3 regions of the Acidovorax sp. FG42 genome follow, and region 1 is predicted to be linked to each of the others. Evidence: predicted binding sites of a transcription regulator. Region 1 holds the regulator's gene; each other region holds the start of a gene.
What was found. The regulator HrcA, encoded in region 1, represses chaperone genes, less so after heat shock. The targets are predictions, from matches to a motif close to TTAGCACTCNNNNNNNNNGAGTGCTAA.

Region 1 (3,253 bases):
CTGAGGTCTTTACAACTGGCACGCAGGCCGCCGCTTGTGCGCAAACAGGTTAGTTAGCGACACTACGAGGTGGGTACTGCACCTCCACCACCTCCAAATGGCGCACCCCACCCGGCGTGGGCAGCTGTACCTCATCCCCAACGCGAGCTTTCAACAGAGCACGCGCCACAGGCGAAATCCAGCTGACTTGCCCCATACGGCTGTCGGCCTCGTCGATGCCCATGATGGTGATCGTGCGTTCACCGTCCTCGTCATCGGAATAGGTGACGGTGGCCCCAAAGAAGACCTGTTGACTGCCCGCATGCAAACTCGGGTCCACTACCTCAGCGATCTCCAGCCGCTTGGTCAAAAAACGGATGCGCCGATCAATTTCGCGTAGGCGCTTCTTGCCATAGAGGTAGTCGCCGTTTTCAGACCGGTCTCCATTGCTGGCCGCCCAGTGCACCACATCCACGATCTTGGGCCGCTCGTTGTCGATGAGATCCAACAGCTCTGCCCTCAGGCGTGCATAGCCTGATGGGGTGATGTAGTTTTTGCCACCCGGCGGCAAAGGAGGCAGTGCCAATCCTTCGTCATCGTCGGCGCTATCGGTTTCCTTGGTAAAAGCCTTGCTCATCGCCAGAACTCTCCAATCAGCGCAAAGCGCTTGGACAAATGAAAAAGCCTGCAATCTTGCGATTGCAGGCTTTAAACATTGGTGCGGCTGGCAGGAATCGAACCCACGACCCCTTGGTTCGTAGCCAAGTACTCTATCCAGCTGAGCTACAGCCGCTAAGCTTTGAATTATAGCATGATTTCTTGGCGACCCTTGAAATTTGCTTTTTTCTGATTGCTTTCCTGAGTCAGGCACCGCAAACAGACAGTCAATTCAACGCGAGCCGAGATTGTAATGCACGATGAAGGCTCCAAAAACAAACTGAGCGATTTGGATCACAAAACACGTCATTTGTTGACGGGTCCACCCTGCAAGCAAGGGTGGTAGGGCGTGTTGGACTTGAACCAACGACCAAAGGATTATGAGTCCTCTGCTCTAACCAACTGAGCTAACGCCCCCATCCATGCTCCAGCGCTATACAACGGAGCAAGCGCCGTATTGTAGGGGCTTACTTGCGGTGACTGAGTGCGTTGGACACCAGCTTGGAAGTGATATCCACGATCTGGATCATGCGGTCGTATGGCATGCGCGTAGGACCAATCACACCCAAAGTCCCCACCACCTTGCCGTCCACCTCATAAGGGGAGCTGACGATCGAGAGCTCTTCAAAAGGCACGACCTGGCTCTCGCCGCCGATGTAGATGCGCACCCCTTCCGCTTGGCTTGAGATATCCAGAAGGCGAAGGATCTGCGTCTTCTGCTCGAACAAGTCGAATGCCCTGCGCAAGTTACCCATGTCGCTGGAGAAATCACTGACGGAGAGCAGGTTGCGCTCGCCAGAAATTACCACCTCGTCCTGCGCCTCGGAGAGTGCTTCCGAACCTACGTTGACTGCTGCTTGCATGAGCGATGCGATCTCTCCGCGCAGCACATCGACCTCGGACTTCAAACGCTCTCGCACCTGCTCCATTGCGAGCCCGGCGTAATGTGCATTCAGAAAGTTGGAGGCTTCGACCAGTTGCGACTGGGAGTGATCCACCTCGGTGAAGATCACACGATTCTGTACGTCACCTTCCGGCGACACGATGATGACGAGAAAGCGCTTTTCAGAGAGTCGCAGGAACTCTATGTGGCGAAATACCGAAGTACGCCGAGGTGCCATTACCACACCGACGAACTGGGAGAGGTTGGACAACAGCTGTGCGGCGTTGGCGATGACCTTTTGGGGCTGCTCTGGAGCCAGCTGCGCCGGCATGACCGACTCCCGCTGCACTGTCAGCATCGTGTCCACAAACAGACGGTATCCACGCGCGGTGGGAATGCGGCCTGCGGAGGTATGTGGACTTGCAATCAACCCCAGCTCTTCGAGGTCCGCCATGACGTTTCGAATCGTGGCGGGAGACAAATCCAAGCCGGACGCACGAGAAAGCGTCCGCGATCCCACAGGCTGCCCATCAGCGATGTAACGCTCGACCAGGGCTTTCAGCAACAACTTGGCACGGTCATCGAGCATGGAATGATTTTAATGATGTAATTTCGTGATGACGTCCAATTTCCGCCATGTCGCACTTATAGGCAAGTACCAGACTTCAGCTGCAGGCGCCTCCGGTGACGGCTCGCGCAGAGCTTTGGAAGACATTGCACATTTCTTGGAGCGTCAGGGATGCGAGGTTGCACTCGAAGCAGAAACCGCAAGCAACACAGGACTGACACACTATCCATCTTTGAATGTAGACCAGATCGGTGCGCGGTGCGATCTGGGCCTGGTGGTCGGGGGTGATGGGACGATGCTGGGCATCGGTCGCCGCCTGGCCCGTTTTGGAACGCCACTGATCGGCATCAACCAGGGCCGACTGGGTTTCATCACCGATATTCCTTTCGACACCTATCAGACCACACTGCCGCCCATGCTGCGAGGGGCCTACGAAGAAGACCAGCGGCCACTGATGCACGCAACCGTGGTTCGCGATGAGCGTGTGGTGTTTGAAGCCCTTGCCATGAACGATGTGGTCGTCAACCGTGGCGCAACTTCAGGCATGGTGGAGCTGCGCGTGGAAGTGGGTGGACAGTTTGTGGCCAACCAAAGGGCCGACGGTCTGATCATTGCATCCCCCACCGGATCGACAGCCTATTCGCTGTCAGCAGGGGGGCCAATGCTTCACCCCTCCATCCCAGGCTGGGTGCTGGTTCCTATCGCACCGCATACGCTGTCCAACCGCCCCATCGTGCTCTCCGATGCGACCGAAGTAGCCGTTGAAGTGGTGAGCGGGCGCGATGTCAGCGCAAACTTCGACATGCAGTCTCTCGCATCCTTGCTGCATGGCGACCGTATCCTCGTCAAACGATCGGAACACCGTGTACGTTTTCTACACCCGCAGGGCTGGAACTACTTCGCGACACTGCGCAAGAAGCTGCGCTGGAATGAAGGGGGCTCCTGACCATGGCGTTGCGGCAGATTACCCTGCGCGATTTCGTGATCGTACAAACGCTGGAACTGGATTTGCGCAATGGCTTCACTGTGTTGACCGGGGAGACTGGTGCCGGGAAGTCCATTCTGATCGACGCATTGCAACTGGCCTTGGGGGCGCGTGCAGATGCGGGCGTGGTGCGAGAGGGATGCAGCAAGACCGACATTTGCGCTGAATTTGACTGCCCCCC
Region 2 (3,253 bases), on a different contig from region 1:
CCTGGATGGGCTTGGGCATGGTGGAGGGCGCTGCGAAGGCGTTCCAGATCTCCAGGTTGAAGTTGCTGATGCCAGCCTCGGCCAGGCTCGGCACATCGGGGGCCAGCGGGCTGCGGCCGGACGAGGTGACGCCGATCGCGCGCAGCTTGCCTGCACGCACCTGGGCCTGGGCCAGCGCCGGGGGCAGCAGCGCCATCTGCAACTGGCCGCCTAGCATCGCGTTGGCCACCTGCGGATAGCCGGGGTAGGGCACATGCACGGGGTTGATGTTGCTGCGTGCCTTGAGCAGCTCGGTGCCGATATGGCCCACGGTGCCTACGCCTGGCGTGCCATAGCTCCACTTGTCGCCCCCGTTGCGTGCGGCCACGAAGAAGTCCCGCGCAGTGCCGTTGGCAGCCACGCCAGGCTGGTTGACGGGGGCCGTGAGGATCAGCGGCGACGTGCCGATTAGGCTGAGCGGTGCCAAGTCCTTGATCGGGTCATACGGAACCGCCGGGTTCAGCAGCTTTGCAATCGTCATGTTGCCGTTGATCATCAGCCCGATGGTGTGGTCGTCACGGGCCTTGGCCACTGCGTCGGCACCAATGTTGCCGCCTGCACCCACCTTGTTGTCCACGATCACGGGCTGGCCCAAGGCCTTGGATAGGGGCTCCGAGAACGTGCGCGCCGTCAGGTCCGGCGACGAACCGGCTGGAAAGCCCACAATGATCTTCAGCGGCTTGGTCGGCCAGGCCAGTGGCGCGGGCGCCGTAGCGGTAGCCTTGCCGGCGCTTTGCGCCAGCGCCCACGGGGACGCGGCAGCCAGCGCGATCAACAGCGAAGCACGGCGGGAAACACGGCCGGTAAAGGCGGGACGTGAGGGCATGGGGTGCAATCTCCTTGAAGAATATTCGGGGGGCCAAACGACGCGGGGCCCCAGAACTGGGGCCCCGCGAGGCAACTTCTGCGGCCTGGGATATTAACCCCGCTGCCCGGCCCGGTCAGGCGTATTCGGCCAGGGCCTTTTTCATCTTCTTCATGGCGGCCACTTCGATCTGGCGAATGCGCTCGGCGCTCACGCCGTACACGGCGGCCAGGTCGTGCAGCGTCATGCCGCCGGAGCCGTCGTCGTTGACCTTGAGCCAGCGCTCTTCCACGATGCGGCGGCTGCGGTCGTCCAGGCTGGCCAGGGCGTTGGCAATGCCGTCGGTGGCCAGGGCGTCGCGCTGGCGCGACTCGATCATGGCGGTGGGCTCGTGCGACGCGTCTGCCAGGTAAGCAATGGGGCCAAACGCCTGCTCGCCGTCATCGGACGGGGCGGGGTCCAGCAGCACATCACCACCCGCCATGCGGGTTTCCATCTCGATGACTTCTTCGCGCTTCACATTCAGCTGCGCGGCCACGGCGTCGATCTCGTGGTCCGACAGGGTGTCACGGTGCGTGGCAACGTCGGCGGCCGAGGCGTCGGCCTTAAAGCCCTGCTTCATGGAGCGCAGGTTGAAGAACAGCTTGCGCTGCGCCTTGGTGGTGGCCACCTTGACCATGCGCCAGTTCTTCAGGATGTATTCGTGGATCTCGGCCTTGATCCAGTGCATGGCGTAGCTCACCAGGCGCACACCCTGGTCGGGGTCAAAGCGCTTAACGGCCTTCATCAGGCCCACATTGCCTTCCTGGATCAGGTCGCCATGGGGCAGGCCATAGCCCAGGTACTGGCGTGCAATCGAGACCACCAGGCGCAGGTGCGACATCACCAGCCGGCCGGCGGCGTCCAGATCGTTGTTGTCCTTGAGTTGGCGTGCGTAGGTCTGCTCTTCTTCGTGAGTGAGCAGGGGCAGGCGGTTGACGGCCGAAATATAGGCGTCCAGGTTGCCCAAGGGGGGCACCAGCGCCCAGGGATTGGCGGGTGCCAGAGACATCGTCGCGGTTCCAGATTGAATGTTCATTCCGGGAATCCTTTCCTCTAAGCCATCATATTAGCACTCTCTCTGATTGAGTGCTAAGCCCGGAGTTCCCGTCGGGTTGCTCATTGATACCGTTAGAAATTTTCTGAGTCAAATCGGTATCCAGCGCCAGTGCAACATGCCTGTGAAGCTATCAAAAACCTAGTGAATAATTGTCAACGTATCGCCCTCAAACGGTCGGTTCCAGCTGTTATGGAGTGCCTCTGTCCCTTCTACACCCCCTGCCGCACCCGGTTTTCAAAGTCTTCCAGCGTGAGCGGGCGGCCAAACAGGTAACCTTGAAAGGCCTGGCAGCCGTGCGCCAGCAGAAACTGATGGTGGGCGGTGGTTTCCACCCCTTCAGCAATCACGGACAGGCCCAGGCTGCCAGCCAGCGCGATGATGGAGCGGGCGATGGCCGCATCGCTGGCATCCAGCAGCACGTCCCGCACAAAGCCCTGGTCGATCTTGATCTGGTCGAGCGGCAGGCGCTTGAGGTAGCTGAGCGACGAGTACCCCGTGCCAAAGTCGTCCAGCGAAAACCCCAGGCCATGGGCCTTGAGTGCGCGCATGGTGGCGATCACGCTGTCCACGTTGTCCAGCAGCAGGCTTTCGGTCAGCTCCAGCTTGATTTGTGCAGGGTTGGCGCCGGTCTGCCGCACCAGCGCCAGTACCTGGGCCACAAAGTCGTCCTGCAGAAACTGTCGCGCGCTCACGTTGATGGCCAGGCTGAGTTGCGCAAACAGCGGGTCTTGCTGCCATCGCGCCTGCTGGCGCAGGGCGGTTTCCATGACCCAGTGGCCCAGCGGCTGGATGAGGCCCGATTCTTCAGCCAGCGGGATGAACTCCGACGGCGGCACCATGCCCTGGACCGGATGCTGCCAGCGCACCAGGGCCTCTGCGCCGGTCACGCGCCCCTGGCTGTCCACCTGCGGCTGGTACAGCAGCAGGAACTGCGCGCGCCGCAGGCCGTTGTGCAGCTCGGTTTCCAGCAGGGCGCGGCGGTTCACGGCCTGCTGCATGTCGGGGTCAAAAAAGCGCAGTGTGTTGCGCCCGGCGTCCTTGGCACGGTACATGGCCATGTCGGCCTGCTTGAGCACCTCGTCCACCGAGTCGCGCTGGTGATTGAGCAGGGTCACACCGATGCTGGCGGTGAAGTGGTGTTCGTGCCCCGCCAGCTCGTAGGGCTGGCGCAATTGCGCCAGGATCAGCTCGCCCAGCGTGCGCGCCTGCGCGGCGGCCTCGGGGGCGTCGCTGCTCAGGTTCTGCAGCACCACCACAAACTCGTCACCTCCGAGGCGGGCCACGGTGTCCTGCTCGCGCACACAGCTGCG
Region 3 (3,253 bases), on a different contig from region 1:
CCGGGTCGCGCCGCCAGGGCATCACCGTCACCCCGCGCACCGAGGCCATGGGCAAGGCCACCAGGCCCACGTCCAGCGTGCCCAGCGCCAGCCGCGACACGGTCTCCTGTGACGTGAGCACCACCACCTGCACATCGATGCCGGGGTGGTGCCAGCCCAGCACCTCCAGCGCCTGGGGCAGCAGGTGCGCGATGGCGCCGGTGGACGCGCCCAGCCGCACCCGCCCCTCCAGCCCCTGCACCTGGCGCCGCACCAGGTCCATGGCCTCGTCGGCGTCGGCCAGCAGGCGCCGCGCCCGCTCCACCAGCACCTCGCCCGCGCCGGACGGCCGCACCTCGCCCCGCTTGCGCACCAGCAACGGCGCCCCAATCAACGCCTCCAGGTCGGCAATGTGCAGGCTGACGGTGGGCGGCGCCAGATGCAGCGTGCGGGCCGCTTCGGCAAAAGACCCGAGATCAGCGATGGTGACCAGGGTGCGCAGCCGGTCGAGATTGAGTTCGCGCATGACGTTCAGCAGAACTGATCTTGAAGTTTGTGAAATTCAACTTTTCAAAGTTTAGACCGGCGCCGAAGATTCCATATCCCCCCATGTCAGGAATCCGCACCATGACCACCCAGCCCCTTGTTTTTATTGACGGCGACCAAGGCACCACCGGCCTGCAAATCCACCAGCGCCTGCACGGCCGCACCGACCTGCAGTTGCTGACGCTGCCCGAGTCCGACCGCAAGAACCCCACCCGCCGCGCCGAAGCCATCAACAGCTGCGACATCGCCATCCTGTGCCTGCCCGACGCTGCCGCCCGCGAAGCAGTCGCCGCCATCCACAACCCCGCCGTGCGCGTGATCGACGCCAGCTCGGCCCACCGCACGGACGCGCAATGGGTTTACGGCTTTCCGGAGATGGATGCGGCGCAGGCCGCGCGCATTGCCAACGCGCAACGCGTCAGCAACCCCGGCTGCTACCCCACAGGCGCTATCGCCCTGCTACGGCCCCTGGTGCAGGCCGGCTTGCTGCCCGCCGACCATGCGCTCAACATCCATGCGGTGTCGGGCTACTCCGGCGGTGGGCGTGCTCGCGTGCAAGCGCACGAAGGCCCCGAAGCAGCCCATGCGCCCGCCTTCCAGGTCTACGGGCTGCAGCTGGAGCACAAACACACGCCCGAGATCACGCAACACGCCGGGCTGTCGCAGCGGCCGTTTTTCTTACCCTCGTACGGCGCCTTCCGCCAGGGCATCGTGCTGACCGTCGGGTTGCATCTGCGGCAGCTCGCGCCGGGCACACAAGGCGAACTCCTGCACGCCTGCCTGCAGCAGCACTATGCCGACGCCCCCTTTGTCGAGGTGATGCCTCCCGCCGCTACCGAAGCAGCCGAACACCTGGACCCACAGGCCCTGAACGGCACCAACCAGTTGCGGCTGGGGGTGTTCAGCAACGCCCGCCACGGCCAGGTGTTGCTGACCGCCGTGTTTGACAACCTGGGCAAGGGCGCCTCGGGGGCGGCAGTGCAGAACCTGGATCTGATGCTGAGCGGCGCGGCCTGACGGACGCGGGCAGAGCTGGAGAGGCAAAGCCTTCTCCCTCATGTTCTTGGGGGGGGTGTCTTGAAATGGCCACAAATGCCCGTATCATTAGCACTCACCGCAGACGAGTGCTAACACTGCGCTCCCTGCTGGCAGTTTGGTGGCCCCGGATGGCCGGGGCTGATTGAATCCATCAGCTTTTTTTACTGAAAACAGGAGCAATGCAATGAACCTTCGCCCTCTGCACGATCGCGTGATCGTCAAGCGTATTGAAAGCGAAACCACGACGGCCTCCGGCATCGTGATCCCTGACAACGCCGCCGAAAAGCCCGATCAAGGTGAAGTGTTGGCCGTGGGCCCTGGCAAGAAGAACGACAAGGGTGAAGTGATCGCCCTGAACGTGAAGGTCGGCGACCGCGTTCTGTTCGGCAAGTACTCGGGCCAGACCGTCAAGGTCAACGGCGACGAGCTGCTGGTCATGAAGGAAGACGATCTGTTTGCCGTGGTCGAGAAGTAATTTCTCGCCCCTGCGTTACTCATCTTTTCATAGCTGCTTGCGCTGATTGATCATGCGCTAGCAGCCAATTTGAACCCAATTTTCAGGAGCTCCAAAATGGCAGCAAAAGACGTAGTTTTCGGCGGCGAAGCCCGCGCACGCATGGTTGAAGGCGTGAACATCCTGGCCAACGCGGTCAAGGTCACGCTGGGCCCCAAGGGCCGTAACGTGGTGCTGGAGCGCTCGTTCGGCGCCCCCACCGTGACCAAGGACGGTGTGTCCGTGGCCAAGGAAATCGAACTGAAGGACAAGCTGCAGAACATGGGCGCCCAGCTCGTGAAGGAAGTGGCTTCCAAGACCAGCGACAACGCTGGTGACGGCACCACCACCGCTACCGTGCTGGCCCAAGCCATCGTGCGCGAAGGCTCCAAGTACGTGGCCGCTGGCCTGAACCCCATGGACCTGAAGCGCGGTATCGACAAGGCCGTGCTGGCCCTGACCGAAGAGCTGAAGAAGGCTTCCAAGCCCACCACCACCTCCAAGGAAATCGCCCAAGTGGGCTCGATCTCGGCCAACTCCGACGAGTCCATCGGCAAGATCATTGCTGACGCCATGGACAAGGTCGGCAAGGAAGGCGTGATCACCGTGGAAGACGGCAAGTCGCTGCAAAACGAGCTGGATGTCGTGGAAGGCATGCAGTTTGACCGCGGCTACCTGTCGCCCTACTTCATCAACAACCCAGAAAAGCAAGCCGCTCTGCTGGACAACCCCTTCGTGCTGCTGTTCGACAAGAAGATCAGCAACATCCGCGACCTGCTGCCCACGCTGGAGCAAGTTGCCAAGGCTGGCCGTCCCCTGCTGATCATTGCTGAAGAAGTCGAAGGCGAAGCCCTGGCTACGCTGGTGGTCAACACCATCCGCGGCATCCTGAAGGTTGTGGCTGTGAAGGCTCCTGGCTTCGGCGACCGCCGCAAGGCCATGCTGGAAGACATCGCCATCCTGACGGGCGGCAAGGTCATCGCTGAAGAAGTGGGCCTGTCCCTGGAGAAGGTCACGCTGGCCGACCTGGGCCAAGCCAAGCGCATCGAAGTGGGCAAGGAAAACACCATCATCATCGACGGTGCTGGTGCCGCTGCCGACATCGAAGCCCGCGTCAAGCAAATCCGCATCCAGATCGAAGAAGCGACCAGCGACTACGACCGTGAAAAGCTGCAAGAGCGCGTGGCCAAGCTGGCC

Region 2: the regulator HrcA is predicted to act here: its motif matches at 1,953-1,979, upstream of rpoH (RNA polymerase sigma factor RpoH).
Region 3: the regulator HrcA is predicted to act here: its motif matches at 1,630-1,656, upstream of ACODSM_RS21405 (co-chaperone GroES).

What each region holds. Positions count from the first base shown of each region.
Region 1 is NZ_JBMDJM010000018.1:102,236-105,488, forward strand. It holds gene greB (transcription elongation factor GreB) at 50-616, opposite strand; tRNA gene ACODSM_RS17945 (tRNA-Arg) at 696-772, opposite strand; tRNA gene ACODSM_RS17950 (tRNA-Ile) at 977-1,053, opposite strand; gene hrcA (heat-inducible transcriptional repressor HrcA) at 1,104-2,108, opposite strand; gene ACODSM_RS17960 (NAD kinase) at 2,137-3,033, shown strand; gene recN (DNA repair protein RecN) at 3,036-3,253, shown strand, end outside.
Region 2 is NZ_JBMDJM010000007.1:97,351-100,603, reverse strand. It holds gene ACODSM_RS09680 (Bug family tripartite tricarboxylate transporter substrate binding protein) at 1-865, opposite strand, end outside; gene rpoH (RNA polymerase sigma factor RpoH) at 981-1,922, opposite strand; gene ACODSM_RS09670 (EAL domain-containing protein) at 2,153-3,253, opposite strand, start outside.
Region 3 is NZ_JBMDJM010000026.1:14,605-17,857, reverse strand. It holds gene ACODSM_RS21415 (LysR family transcriptional regulator) at 1-505, opposite strand, end outside; gene argC (N-acetyl-gamma-glutamyl-phosphate reductase) at 607-1,542, shown strand; gene ACODSM_RS21405 (co-chaperone GroES) at 1,748-2,038, shown strand; gene groL (chaperonin GroEL) at 2,135-3,253, shown strand, end outside.